3 regions of the Streptomyces sp. NPDC047022 genome follow, and region 2 is predicted to be linked to each of the others. Evidence: riboswitches for the same ligand, from Rfam matches in the RefSeq annotation. Region 2 holds a riboswitch; each other region holds the start of a gene.
The links. Region 2 has a riboswitch for cyclic di-AMP ahead of ABZ845_RS10145 (NlpC/P60 family protein). Riboswitches for the same ligand answer to the same signal wherever they lie in the genome.

Region 1: another riboswitch for cyclic di-AMP. It lies ahead of ABZ845_RS25405 (WhiB family transcriptional regulator); the one in region 2 lies ahead of ABZ845_RS10145 (NlpC/P60 family protein).
Region 3: another riboswitch for cyclic di-AMP. It lies ahead of ABZ845_RS07625 (transglycosylase family protein); the one in region 2 lies ahead of ABZ845_RS10145 (NlpC/P60 family protein).

The regions. Positions count from the first base shown of each region.
Region 1 covers NZ_JBEYVV010000030.1:36,869-41,588, forward strand. The annotation lists gene ABZ845_RS25400 (DUF998 domain-containing protein) at 428-1,123, shown strand; gene ABZ845_RS25405 (WhiB family transcriptional regulator) at 1,304-1,618, opposite strand; cyclic di-AMP (ydaO/yuaA leader) riboswitch at 1,753-1,963, opposite strand; gene ABZ845_RS25410 (MerR family DNA-binding protein) at 2,280-2,678, opposite strand; gene ABZ845_RS25415 (alkylmercury lyase family protein) at 2,754-3,707, shown strand; gene ABZ845_RS25420 (DUF4267 domain-containing protein) at 4,120-4,545, opposite strand.
Region 2 covers NZ_JBEYVV010000006.1:188,849-193,568, reverse strand. The annotation lists gene ABZ845_RS10160 (MFS transporter) at 1-382, opposite strand, end outside; gene ABZ845_RS10155 (MarR family transcriptional regulator) at 422-880, opposite strand; gene ABZ845_RS10150 (helix-turn-helix domain-containing protein) at 1,048-1,740, shown strand; cyclic di-AMP (ydaO/yuaA leader) riboswitch at 2,045-2,220, shown strand; gene ABZ845_RS10145 (NlpC/P60 family protein) at 2,228-3,430, shown strand; gene ABZ845_RS10140 (SsgA family sporulation/cell division regulator) at 3,533-3,892, opposite strand; gene ABZ845_RS10135 (hypothetical protein) at 3,965-4,273, opposite strand; gene mgrA (L-glyceraldehyde 3-phosphate reductase) at 4,644-4,720, shown strand, end outside.
Region 3 covers NZ_JBEYVV010000004.1:204,157-208,876, forward strand. The annotation lists gene ABZ845_RS07615 (cytochrome P450) at 1-833, shown strand, start outside; gene ABZ845_RS07620 (transglycosylase family protein) at 978-2,030, shown strand; cyclic di-AMP (ydaO/yuaA leader) riboswitch at 2,227-2,394, shown strand; gene ABZ845_RS07625 (transglycosylase family protein) at 2,399-3,073, shown strand; gene eno (phosphopyruvate hydratase) at 3,395-4,681, shown strand.

The sequences.
Region 1 (4,720 bases), on a different contig from region 2:
CGCCCAGGCCGCCGGGCGACTTGGAGGTGGACGCACCGGGGGGAGCCAAGCACCAAGGTGCTTGCTTGGGACCATGGTTGCGCTCCGCACGACGAGGGGGCATGGGTGCTGCCGGAGTGCAAGGTCGATCTGCACGCAGCGATCCGCGGTGGCTCGCGCTCCGTTCGCCGCGAGAGACGCGCCGAATCGGTGTTGCCGGCCAACTGGACCTCACTCCTGTGCAGTTACGGAAGCACCGCAGGACAGCTGCGCAGAAGGGCCTTGCGGATGCCTCGCACTCTGGTCTTTCGGGGCCTGCGCGTACTCGATCCCATGAGCGTCGCGGCCGACGCGGAGGCCGGCAGGCCGCGGCGTCCGCGAACAGGACTTCTGCTTTGCGTCCCGGGGCAAAGATAGGAAGGCAGGCCGCAGGCACGGGAGCCGAAAGATGAGCGAGGACAGCGCAACGGGGCCGCCGGGCACCGGCACCGACCGCACGCGGTGCCGTGGCGCCTCGGGCATCCTGTGGCGGGTGGCGGCGGGGCTGCTGCTGGCGGCTTCCGTGACCTACAACGACTGGCTGCTGCAGTTCTGGGTACAGACGGGCCTGGACCAGCGCGATTCCTACGTAAGTGAGGCCTTCGCCGCCGATCAGCCCCATCGAGTGCTGTTCAGCATGGTGGAGCTGGTCACGGCGGCTGCGGTGATCGCCGGTGCGGGTCTGGTCCTGGCGGCGCTGCCGCAGGGCTCGTCTCCCATCGGGTGGTGGGCGCTGGTGGCGTTCGGGGCCTGCTCCGTGGCCGACGTCGCGCTGCCGATGCGATGTGCGCCGTCCCGGGAAGCGGGTTGCCCCGCAGACAACCTCGCGCACACGATGACCAGCGGCCTGGTTCACCTCGCCTTGTTCACCTCGATGGCCTCCTTCTTCCTCTTCGCCGACTCGGCTCCAGAGGGTGGCTGCTCGGCGGGACGCTGGGCACGCTGGCTCTTGCCGGTGTCCATGGCCGCGGCGATCTCCTCCGTCGGCCCCTACATCGGCCGGCCGGGTGGACAGGGGATCGCCCAGCGGATTCACCTGCTCACGGTGAGCCTGTGGTTCTGGTTGCTAGCGGCCGAACTGTTGCGGGAGCGGCAGCGCACGTGACTTTCGCCGGAGTTGCTCGTCATGCAGCCGCTGTCGACGCCCTGCTGTGCCCCTCTGATCCCCGAGGCCACGGGGCTGGACGCCCTGAACGCCTCATACAGGGCGGCCAAGGAACAGCGTGCCGTGTCCGTCGCCGTCGAGTGTCAGGCCGAGCGCTGGACGGTGAAAGCCGACGCGGGGTTACACCTGGCGGCCGGCAGCCGCGCCGGTCCGCCGTTGGTGCTCCAGGCGGGCGGTCTCGAGCAGGCGCCGCCAGGAGCTGACCGTCGGCCTGCGGCGCAGCAGCGCACGGCGCTCGCGCTCCGTCATTCCGCCCCAAACCCCGTGCTCGATGCGCTGGTCGAGAGCGAGGGCAAGGCATTCCGTACTGACGGCGCAGCCGACGCAGACAAGCTTGTTGATGTGCTGCGCGGCTCCCGTGACGAACAACTCGTCCGGATCGATGGTCAGGCACGCCGCCCGCTCACTCCAGTGGTTGTCCGTCACCGACGGGATGACGTTCCCACGGTGCTCCGGCCCGTGTCTGGGTTCAGCGCCTGCCGACACCGCGTCGTCGATTCGCTGCTGAGCGCGGGAACGCGGTCGAAGTGGAGGCTTCTCGGAGCTGGTACGAAGATGCTTACCCATGGTGCGGTCCTCACCGGCGCCTACGAGGTTAGCTGTCGGGTTCGGACGTGAGTTGCCCGGCCGGGGCCGCGATGCGCGGCCTGTTCGGCTTCACCCCGAGCCGGACTGTCGAACGTACCGCAGCCCTTTGGCACCAGGTGCCGCGCTGCGTCCGCTCTCCCGTCCGGCGGAAGACTTCGGGTCCCCCGCTCCCGCCTGCGGCGCTTTCGCGTCTACTGTTCCCGTCGGCCGGTGGCAGGACTCGGCGTTCCGCGCCGGCGGGGCTCGTCTGGCGCGAGCTGAAAAGAATCAAGCACACCTCCGCAGAGAGTTCAACCTCGGGTATTCGACCGAGCAGTCCGGCCTGACGAGAGGTCGTTCTCATCCGTACTGACCGCACATCAGATGATTCCCGGTGTGTGGGATTGCGGCGCGGAAGAGGCGGAAGGTGTGGTGGTGGTCGCGAGTCGGGCGGTTGCTTGATCCTGCCTCATCCGAAGACGCCCAGACTTCGGGGGTCGGGTAGCAACGGGCCGAGAACCATGCCGACTCAACCAGAGTTGAGGATGCGGCAGATGTCCCCTTCGGTGCAGGTAGCAGGGTCGGTCGCGGAAGCGGTGCGGGCCAGCTCGCGCAGCTTGGCGCGGGTCGCGTCCAGTTCGGCGATCCGCTGCTCCACGTCGGCGAGGTGTCGGCCCAGGAGCTCGGTGACGTGACCGCAGGGCGTGTAACCGCCGTCGCGGATGGCCAGGACGTCGCGGATCTCGGCGAGGCTGAGGCCGGCCGCCTGGGCGGAGCGGATGAAGCCGACACGGTCCCGCACATCGGCCGGGTAGTCGCGGTAGCCACCCGGGGTGCGGGGCGGGTCCGCCAGCAGCCCGGCCTGCTCGTAGAAGCGCAGGGTCTTGGTGGTGGTGCCGGTGGCGGCGGCGAGGGTTCCGATGCGCATACCTCCACGGTAGCCCTTGACCTTCCAGTGCAATGGAAGGTCTAGCGTCGGCCTCGTGACCTGGAGGTGCCGCTGATGCGCCTGGAACTGCTGACCGTCCCGGACTGCCCGAACGGCCCGGTGCTCAAGGAACGCCTGATGCTCGCCCTCGCCGGCTGCACGGACGTGGAGCTGACCGCGCACGTGGTCGAAGGCCAGGCCGAGGCCGAGCGCAGGGGCATGCACGGCTCGCCGACGCTGCTGATCGACGGGCGCGACCCGTTCGCCCCTCCGGGTACCGCGGCCAGCCTGTCCTGCCGGACCTACGGAGAAGGGGACCGCCAGGCCTGCGGGGCGCCATCCGTCGAGCAGCTGCGGCAGGTTCTCGGCATCACGGTCACCAGAGGGGTGGACCAGACTGTGGGCCGGGTCCGGCGCCACCTTCTCGCGCCGGCCGAACGGGGCCTGCGGGCGGTGCAGCAGGCCATTCTGCGTTCCTTCGCCACCACGGGCTCCCCGCCCAAGGCAGCCGAGCTGGAGTCGGCGGCCGAGCCCTTCGGCCCCGCCGCCAGGGTGCTCGTCGAGCCGGCCGCCGAGGGCTTCCTCACCCCGGGCGGCACCGGTCGCGTCCAGGCCGCGTACCCGTTCTCCGCGATGCCCACCGAGCACGCCGTGCAGATCGCCGGGGGCCCGATGGTGTGGGCGATGGGGGCGATCGACGCACTCGGCATCCCTGCCATGCTGGGCACCGACGCCGTCATCACCTACACCGACCCGGTCACCGGCAACCCTGTCCGCGTGGGGTTCACCGGCGAAAGGACCACCTGGCAGCCGGTCACCTTGGTGGTCTACTACGTCGCCCGCCCCGGCGACGACCCGGCCGCCGCGGTGTGCTGCGGCTACCTGCGCTTCTTCACCGCGCGCGCCACAGCCCAGCAGTGGACCGGACAGCACTCGGACATCAGCGGCGCCGTCCTGGACAAGGCCGAGACCGAAGCCGAGCGCGGCGCGAACGTCTTTGGCCTCCTGCTGGGCGCACCCGCGCAATAAGCCGAACCGTCATGAACCCACCCCAACGCCACGACCCGACCACCCAAAGACGAACAGCGGCCCTGCTTTGACAGAAGGTCGTCACGGCCGCCGGGACGCTGCCGTGGCTGCTCTTCGGGGTCGGCCTCGCGCGTCAGGCACTGGTGCGGACGGCCACGAACCAGATGTCCTGGTCCGGGGCCGTCTTCGTACGGGTCAGCGGCCGGCGCGCAGGTGTCCCTGCCGGGACTGGACCAGGCCGCGCCACGCCTTACGGACGTCCTCCTGGCTCGTGGTCCGGCGGACAGCCGTCGGTTCCGGCAGGGGAAGACCGCCCATGAAGCGGGCGATGTCGCAGAAGCAGGCGAAGTCGCCGGAAGTGAGTCCTCGCAGGCGGCCGATGGTGGCCGCCAGGTATGCGGCGTACGTGGCGTCAGGCGGGCTGCGGGGCGGGCGTCGCCGGAGCGGCCGCGGCCTTGCGGGTCTCGCGCATCATCAGCAGGCCGTTGACCACCATCAGCGTCGCGGTCAGGCCGTGGACACCGAGCGCTTTGGCCATGGAACCGTGGTGGGCCAGCACGGTGGTCATGTCTCCGTACGCGGCGAGGGCCTCTACCAGCAGCACCCACCCCAGCGCCCGGCGGTAGCCCGTCACCAGCAGGATGCCCAGGACCAGGGCCAGGACGACGTCGCGGATTCCCTTGATGATCAGGAAGCCGTCGCCGTCGCCGGACGGCCAGCTCGGCAGGCCGAAGCCCGGCGCCGTCGTCTCCGGGCTCAGGATGAACTCCATCCCGAACCAGAGGATGAAGAGGATGAAGGCGGCGGCCAGGACAGTGTTGATCTTCTTCAGCGGCACTGTTCTTCTCCTTGCGGGTCTTCGTCGGCTTGGTGAGCTTGGTGAGCTTCGTGGAGCCTGGTGAGTCGTGTGGGGCCTGGTCAGCCCGGCCCGGACGCGGCTGATGTGGCGGGCGTGGCGGGGGCGGCCCATGATGTGCCAGATGCCGCGTACCCGCGCGGGGAGGGCGGACAGG
Region 2 (4,720 bases):
CGGCCAGGGACGTGGCGATGAAGAGCGCGTTGCCCAGGCCCCAGCCCGCGCGGAAGCCGACGATGCCGTCGATGGAGCCGCTGGCGCCGGCCAGGGCGGCGAACACGACGATGACGGTGAGCCCTGTGACCAGGGTGCGCTTGGCGCCGAAGCGGCTGGAGAACCAGCCGACGATCAGCATGGCGACGGCGGTCACGATCAGATAGCTGCTGAACAGCAGGGAGACCTGGCTGGGTGAGGCACGAAGGCTCTCGGCCAGGGCGGGCAGGATCGGGTCCACCAGACCGATGCCCATGAAGGAAATGACGCAGGCGAACGCCACGGCCCAGACGGCCTTGGGCTGTCTGAACGGGCTGGCAGCCGTTCCACGCGGTGCTGTCATGCGCTCTCTTCCACAACGTAGAGGAATGAAAGGTGAGGGTCAGAAACGGGACCGGCGGTCCTGGATCGCGCGGGCCACGGCGGGCAGAGCGGTCTTCACCGCCTGCTGCTCGGCTTCGGTCAGTTCCTCCATGAGCTCCTGAAGGGCCTGGGCGCGTTCGGCCCGCCGCTGCCGGACCACCTCGAGGCCGATGTCGGTGGCCTCCACCAGCACGCCGCGGCCGTCGCTGCGGTCCGCGGCGCGCCGCACCAGGCCCGCACGCTCCATGCGCGTGACGAGCTGGGTCATGTTGGGCTGGGAGGCGTTCTCGGCCCGAGCGAGTTCGGTCAGCCTCTGCGGTCCCTCGCGGCCGAGCCGGGCGAGCGCGGAGGACGCCGCCGCGCTCAGGCCGCCGGCCGTGGCGCTGTGGCGTACATACCGGACCATCTGCTCGACGGCGGTCATCAAGTCCTCCGACGACACCTGAGGGGCCGCCGGATCCATAACCCGCTTATGCATAACCGCATCATGCACTTACATGTAGCGTGAAACAAGTCCTGTGCACCCGGCCGCCCACGACTCGATCTGCGCCTCCCGCCATTCGGTGGCGCGACAGACCCCTCCCCCATCAGGTGATACGAGGCACACCGCCGATTTCGAGGGGGCCCTCATGTTACGCTCGACACATGAGCCCCCGTTCCGCTCTCCCCGCGCCCGAGGCACCGGCCAAACCACTGCGCCGAGACGCGCAGCGCAACCGGGACGCGATCGTGGCCGCCGCCCGCGACGCGTTCGCGGTCGAGGGCGTGGGCGCCTCGCTCGAGGGCGTGGCCCGTCAGGCCGGCGTCGCCATCGGCACGCTCTACCGGCACTTCCCCACCCGGCTCGCCCTGGTCGAAGAGCTCTTCGCGGCAAAGTTCACCGATCTGCTCGACGCCGCCGAAGAAGCGGCGGCCATGGACGACGCCTGGCAGGGGTTCTGCCACTACCTGGAGAGGTTCGCCGAACTCCAGGCGTGCGACCGCGCCTTCAACGACCTCGTCTCGTCCAAGCTGCCGACCCACGCGGTCAGTTGCCAGTCCGTCGAGCGCGCGAAGGAACTGGCCGACCAGATCTTCCACAACGCCCAGCAGCAGGGAGTCCTGCGGGACGACGTCGTTCCCGAGGACCTCGCCTTCGTCATGTGGTCGCAGGCGGGCATCATCCAGGCGACCCGCACCGTCGCCCCCAACGCCTGGCGGCGCCACCTCCATCTGATGCTCGACGCGTTCCGCGCCCAGTGCGCCCATGAACTCCCCGAGCCCCCGCTCACTCGCCGGCAGGTCGATGAATCCCTCACCGCCTTCGAGTGCCGCGAGGATGCCTGCGCCGAGTGCTGAACAGGCGTTCTTGGCAACGATCGCCTCGTAGCCGACCGCGCGTTCCTCATATCTCGTGGCCACGGCCCGATTCCGTTGGAGCCGGTTCTTCGAGAACCGTCTCTCCAATGCCGACGGCATGAGCGGTACTGCGGCCCCGCTCGCGGCGTCACGCTCCGCGAACAGGGCGACACAGCGGAGGAGTCCCGCTTGAAGTCACGAAAATGTATCGGGCATATCACCCACCAACCTTCACAGGGGCCACATCAGTTGGCTACCGTCACGGGCGGGCCGTACGGCACCCACCGGCGAACGTCGCCGGGCCGCTCGGCCTCCGCCGAGTCCGGCGTGCCCCCTTCACGGCATCCGGAGCCGGGGACCCAACCGACCTTGGGGTGAATCGGCCCAGCCTCCCGCGGGGAATTGGGCTGTAGGGCAACCCTTCCGAACCACCCGCCCGAACCCGACAGCTAACTCGGTAGGCGGAAAATGGAAGGAGTCGCCTCCCTTGGCGTCGCATCGCAAGTCGCGCCCCGCCAGTGCCCTGGTAACGGGCATACGCACCCCCGCCATCGCCACGGCCGCGCTCACCACCGTGGCCCTGTTGTCCCAGACCGCCAACGCCGCCCCCTCCTCCGACGGAAAGCCGAGCGTCGAGGAGGTCGAGAAGAAGGTCGACGACCTGTACCACCAGGCGGAGTCGGCTACCGACAAGTACAACGAGGCCAAGGAGAAGGCCGACAAGCAGCGCAAGAGCGTCGACACCTTGCTGGACGACGTCGCCCGGCGCACGGAGAAGCTCAACAAGGCGCGTGAGGAACTGGGTACGTTCGCCGCCGCCCAGTACCGGACGGGGGCCGCCGCGCCCGACACCGCCACCTTCTTCCTCGCGAACTCGCCGCAGGACTACTTCGACCAGACCCAGCTGATGGGCAGGCTGACCTCACGGGAAAAGGGCGCGGTCGACGACTACGTCACCCAGCAGTCGGCGACCATGAAGCAGCGGCAGGAGGCCGCCAAGAGCCTCCAGACGCTGACCGCGTCGCAGAACGAGCTGAAGACCGAGAAGGCCGCCGTGCAGCAGAAGCTCGCCTCGGCTCGCCAACTGCTCTCCGAGCTGACGGCGCAGGAGAAGGCCCGGCTCGCCGCGATCGAGAAGCAGAAGCAGGAGGAGGCCGCGCGCAAGGCCGCGGAGCTCGCGAAAGAGCAGGCGGCCGCGGAGGCGGCGCAGAAAGCCGCCGCCGCGAGATCCTCGAGCTCGTCCGGTTCTTCCGGCTCGACGACCTCTACGGGTTCGACCGGTTCGACGGGCTCGACGGGCTCGACCGGCTCGTCCTCGGACTCCTCGTACACCGCCAAGGCCGCAAAGGCGCTCGCCTTCGCCCGCGCGCAGATCGGCAAGCCGTACGTCTGGGGCGCCACCGGTCCCGGCTCCTACGACTGCTCCGGCCTCACCTCGGCCGCCTGGAGGGCTGCGGGCGTGAATCTGCCGCGGACCACGTACGACCAGGTCAACGTGGGCACCACGGTTTCCCTGGCCAATGCGCAGCCGGGTGACCTCGTCTTCTTCTACGACGACATCAGCCACGTCGGCATCTACATCGGCAACGGCATGATGATCCACGCTCCGAAGCCCGGCGCATACGTCCGCGAGGAGTCGATCTACTACGGCGGTGAGTCGATCATCCACAGCGTGGTACGGCCGGCCTGAGTGACGGCGGCGAGCGTCTTCCGGGTGAAGCCGGACGGCCGCCCGAGTTCTGCGTTGTACCAGAGCTCGGGCGTCTTCCGGCCAGGAGCTGACATCCGGGGTTCAGCCCGCCAGCAGATGCGCCAGCTCCGCATCCAGGTCCAAGTGCTCCGGCTCGGACCCGGGCGGCACCATGAGCCGCGTTTCGCCGAGGAAGGATTCCACGCCGTCCGCCGGGAGTTCGAGCAGGACCGAACCCGCCGGCGGGCTGAGGGCGATGTAGAGCACATCCCTGCCGAGTCCGTCGCCCGACCACATGCGGACGTCTCCATGACCCGCGTGCCCCCGCAGGGCCTCGGTCAGCGTGTCGCGGCTGAAGAACCACTCGACCACCGCGCCGTCCGTGCCGCCGCCAGTCTCGAAGACGGCGCGGACGGCGTAGGGGTCCCCGGCCTCGTAGTGGAGTTCCATGGACAACGGCATGGACAGCTCACGTGACAGGACGAGCCGTACGGGCAGCTCGTACGCCACGGCTCTCGACGCTTTCACGGTCCGTCAGTGCTGGGCGGTCAGCAGCTGGTCCACGATCCAGAGGTCGACGCTGCCGTTCCGGACCGGGGTCACGTCCTTCCACCAGCCGTGGTTCCAGACGTAGAGGCGGTGACCGTCCCAGCGGAACTGTCCCTCCTGGTACGCGGCGGGCTTGCCACTGCGGACGCCGTGGTCCTCGTGGCTGACGACCGAGGCCCGGTCTACAGGTCCGGACGTCGCCGCCGACGCCGTACCACCGGCGCCGAGAACGGCTCCGCCCACGATCAGCGCGGAAGCGACAGCGGCCGGAACGCGCCTGACGAACCTGTTCATAATCATCTCCCTGTGACGTGCCACGATTCCGCCTCGTAGGCGTGTGGCCTCGCTCTGTGAACGGCGTTGCAAGACGGTTGTACCCGTCTTCCGCCGGGCGGCCGAACCAATTCGGAGGGGTCCCTCACGTTCGACTCCGCCAGAGTACTCGAGGGGCCCCTCATGTTTGCGGTGAGGCTCATCACAGCACGTCGGAAGGGTGCGAAGAGCGGCTCAACACCCCCGTACGGCAACGCGGGAGCGATTAAGAAACGGCACTGGTGAATCCCATGAAAGGGAACAGTTGGACTTCAGGATCACTTAGGAGCAGGGTGGGCCCGTGCCCTCGATCCCGACGGGCACTCTTTACTGCACCACCGGAGACCATCCGATGAACTACCTCGCGGACCCCGATCGCTACAGCGGCACCATGCGCTACCGGCGCACCGGACGCTCGGGGCTCGACCT
Region 3 (4,720 bases), on a different contig from region 2:
CCATCTACGCCATCTGCGACATGCTCGGCGTCCCCCGCGAGGACCAGGACGACTTCCGGGACTGGGCGGGCATGATGATCCGGCACGGCGGCGGGCCTCGGGGCGGGGTCGCCCGGTCGGTGAAGAAGATGCGCGGCTATCTGGCCGACCTCATCCACCGCAAGCGCGAGGCCCTGCCCGACGCCCCCACCCCCGGCGAGGACCTCATCTCCGCGCTCATCCGGGCCTCCGACCACGGCGAACACCTCACCGAGAACGAGGCCGCGGCCATGGCCTTCATCCTGCTCTTCGCCGGATTCGAGACCACGGTCAACCTGATCGGCAACGGGACGTACGCCCTGCTCACCCATGCCGAACAGCGCGCCCGGCTCCAGGACTCCCTCGCCCGTGGCGAACGCGGCCTCCTCGAGACCGGCGTCGAGGAACTCCTGCGCTACGACGGCCCTGTCGAACTGGCCACCTGGCGGTTCGCCACACAGCCGCTCACCATCGGCGGTCAGGACATCGCCCCAGGGGACCCGGTACTGGTCGTGCTCGCAGCCGCCGACCGGGATCCGGCGCGGTTCGCCGACCCGGATGTCCTCGACCTCTCCCGCCGGGACAACCAGCACCTGGGATACGGACACGGCATCCACTATTGCCTCGGCGCCCCGCTCGCCCGTCTGGAGGGCCAGACCGCGCTCGCCACGCTGCTCACCCGCCTCCCGGACCTGCGCCTCGCCGTGGAACCGGCCGATCTGCGCTGGCGCGGCGGGCTCATCATGCGTGGACTGCGCACGCTCCCCGTGGAGTTCGCACCGGTGGCGAACACGCCGACGGTCGCAGAAAGCTGACGGCATATCAGTAATGTGATCTTCACGTTATCTACGCTGCATTAACTTGTGACAAGCAGGTGTCTGCGGTTACGTTCACGCAGCAACGCGGCGGCATGCCACAACCGCCACGTTGGCCACTGCTGTCGTGTGAAAGGCAACCGCATGCTCTCCGGGAACGGTCGTCACCGTCGCCCCCGTCAGGCTCCTGCCATCCTCGTCGCGGCAGGAGTGACCGGCTCCGCGATCGCGATCCCACTCCTGGGTGCCACCGGCGCGAGCGCCGCCAGCGGCTCCACGTGGGACCAGGTCGCGCAGTGCGAGAGCGGCGGTTCCTGGAGCGCCGACACCGGAGACGGCCACTACGGCGGGCTCCGGCTGACGTTGCAGGACTGGGACAAGTACGGCGGCCTCGACTACGCCGCCAGCCCCGACCAGGCGAGCCGTTCACAGCAGATCGCCGTCGCCGAGAAGATCCTCGCCGACCGGGGCGTCTCCGCCTGGCCCGGCTGCGGGCGCTCCTCCGGCCTGAACGAGGACTCCGGCTCCGCCGACGTCGTCACGGGCCTCGCGAACGACCTGTCCGGCGGCTCCCGCTCCGGCCATGGCGCGGATTCCGGCTCCGGCATGGACTCCGGCATGGACTCCGGCATCGACTCGGGCCTGTCCGACTCGTCCGGCTCATCCGGCTCGTCCGGTGCATCCGGCTCGCCCAACTCGTCCGACTCGTCTGCTTCGGCGACCCCGGCACCGTCCTCGCCCGCCTCCCCCTCCGGCTCCTCCTCGCCGGACGGAACTCCGGACGGCGCCCAGGCGGGCTCCGGTACCGGCGGCTCCACCGCCCCCGCGACGAAGCACGACGAGTCGGACAAGTCCGGCCGCGACGACTCCTCTTCGGAGGCCGGCGGGGACAAGACGCCGGGCGCCGGACGCCATCGCGGCGGCAGTGCCGAGGATGGCGCCGAGGGCGGCCGTACGGGCGACTTGTCAGGCCGCCATGCCTCCCGTGACTCCGGTGCCGCGCGTGACACGGCCGATGACGCCTACACCGTTCGCCCCGGAGACACCCTGTCGGCCATCGCCGACTCCCTTGACCTCAAGGGCGGATGGGCCGAGCTGTACGAGGCGAACAAGCGAACCGTCGGCGCCGACCCCGACCTCATATTCCCCGGCCAGAGCCTTGCGCTCGACGCCGAGCCGACCCCGGGCCATTCCTGAACTGCTGCCGCGAAGCCGGGAGTTCACGCCCCGCTTCGCGATGAATGTCCGGTTTGGTGAGAGTGAGAGATGAGTCTCATTGGCCCTGATCGTCTTTGGTTTTCGGACGATCGCCTGCTTACGGTCGTCTCGCTCGCCACAGCGGGCCCCAGCGTCGCAACGCCGAATCCTGCCAGCGGCCGCGTGGGAACAGTCGTCGCGTCAAGCGCCGTAGGCAGGAGCGGGGGACCCAAGGTAAGTGCCGCGCCCGGATGATGACCGGGGGCGGCTTGGGGTGGAGCCGCGCACTCATGGGGTGCGCGGCCGGGCAACTCAACCGGCCCGAACCCGACAGCTCACCTCGCAGGCGTCGGTGAGGGGATCGAACCATGCTGTGTTCCGGCAAGGGCAAGCACCGTCGTCCGTCCAAGGCCGTTCGTGCCGTCACGCTCGCCGGCGTCACCGGTGCCGCCGTCGCCGCCCCGCTGCTCGCGGCCGGCAGCGCCTCGGCCGCCACCGCCGCCCAGTGGGACACCGTCGCCCAGTGCGAGTCCGGCGGCAACTGGTCCATCAACACCGGCAATGGCTTCTACGGCGGCCTCCAGTTCACGAACTCCACCTGGGCCGCCTACGGTGGCACCGCCTACGCCTCCCGCGCCGACCTGGCCACCAAGGCGCAGCAGATAACCGTCGCCGAGAAGGTCCTCGCGGGCCAGGGCAAGGGCGCCTGGCCGGTCTGCGGCAGGGGCCTGTCCAGCACCCCGTACACCGGTGCCGCCGCCGCCCCCTCCGCCGCCAAGAAGGCCGCCCCCCGCCCCGCCGAGCAGAAGGCCTCCCGCTCGGCCGCGCGTCCGGCGGCTCCGCACAAGACCGTCACCACCCCGTCCGGTCAGAAGGTCGAGAAGGGCGACGGCGAGTACAAGGTGGTCAAGGGCGACACCCTCAGCGCGATCGCCGAGAAGCACCATGTGCAGGGCGGCTGGAAGAAGCTGTTCGAGCTGAACAAGGACATCATCAAGGACGCCGACCTCATCTTCCCGGGTCAGCAGCTGCACCTGAAGTGACAGGAATCCGGTAGTCCGCTCACAGTGTCCTCCCAGATGTGACCCCCACCGTGGGGGTCACCGTGAGGCCTCCCCGTCCCCACGGGCTCCCCGCTCCGGTGCGCGTTCCCCCCGTACCCACCGGAGCGGGGTCTTTTCGCTTCCGCGACCCGCACTCTTCACCGAGATTTCCCCGGTCTTCCCTCCCTCTTTGTTCCGCTGTGAAACAATGTGGACCGTCACCCTGTCCACGGGACGGTCGGTCGGCCGACCGCCGGTCCGGGGCGGATAGGCTCTAGTCGCAAAGTGCGCCGCACTCTCAGCGTCACATCCAAGAAGGAGATGCTCGTGCCGTCCATCGACGTCGTCGTAGCCCGGGAAATCCTGGACTCCCGAGGTAACCCCACGGTCGAGGTCGAGGTCGGCCTCGACGACGGCAGCACGGGTCGTGCCGCCGTTCCGTCCGGTGCCTCCACCGGCGCCTTCGAGGCCATCGAGCTCCGTGACGGCGACCCCAACCGCTACCAGGGCAAGGGCGTCGAGAAGGCGGTCCTCGCCGTCATCGAGCAGATCGGGCCGGAGCTCGTCGGATACGACGCCACCGAGCAGCGCCTGATCGACCAGGCGATGTTCGACCTGGACGCCACCGACAACAAGGGCTCGCTCGGCGCCAACGCCATCCTCGGCGTCTCCCTCGCCGTCGCCCACGCGGCCTCCGAGGCCAGCGACCTCCCCCTCTTCCGCTACCTGGGCGGCCCGAACGCGCACCTGCTGCCGGTACCCATGATGAACATCCTGAACGGCGGCTCGCACGCCGACTCCAACGTGGACATCCAGGAGTTCATGATCGCCCCGATCGGCGCGGAGTCCTTCTCCGAGGCCCTGCGCTGGGGCACCGAGGTCTACCACACCCTCAAGAAGGTGCTGAAGACCAAGGGTCTTTCCACCGGCCTCGGCGACGAGGGCGGCTTCGCCCCGAACCTCGGCTCCAACCGCGAGGCCCTGGACCTCATCCTCGAGGCCGTCAAGCAGGCCGGGTACGTGCCCGGTGAGCAGGTCGCCCTCGCCCTGGACGTCGCCGCCTCCGAGTTCTACAAGGACGGCAAGTACCTCTTCGAGGGCAAGGAGCGCTCCGCCGCCGAGATGACGGAGTACTACGAGGAGCTCGTCGCGGCCTACCCGCTCGTCTCCATCGAGGACCCGCTGTTCGAGGACGACTGGGCCGGCTGGAAGGTCATCACCGACAAGCTCGGCGACAAGGTCCAGCTCGTCGGCGACGACCTGTTCGTCACCAACCCGGAGCGCCTCGCCCGCGGCATCGAGGAGGGCACCGCCAACGCCCTGCTGGTCAAGGTCAACCAGATCGGCTCGCTGACCGAGACCCTGGACGCCGTCGAGATGGCCCAGCGCAACGGCTTCAAGTGCATGATGTCCCACCGCTCCGGCGAGACCGAGGACGTCACCATCGCTGACCTGGCCGTCGCCACCAACTGCGGCCAGATCAAGACCGGTGCCCCGGCCCGCTCCGAGCGCGTCGCCAAGTACAACCAGCTGCTGCGCATCGAGGAGATCCTCGACGACGCCGCGGTCTACGCCGGCCGCAGCGCGTTCCCGCGCTTCAAGGGCTGAGCAAGACCGAAGCGAGGCTGAGCAAGGCCGAACAGGGCT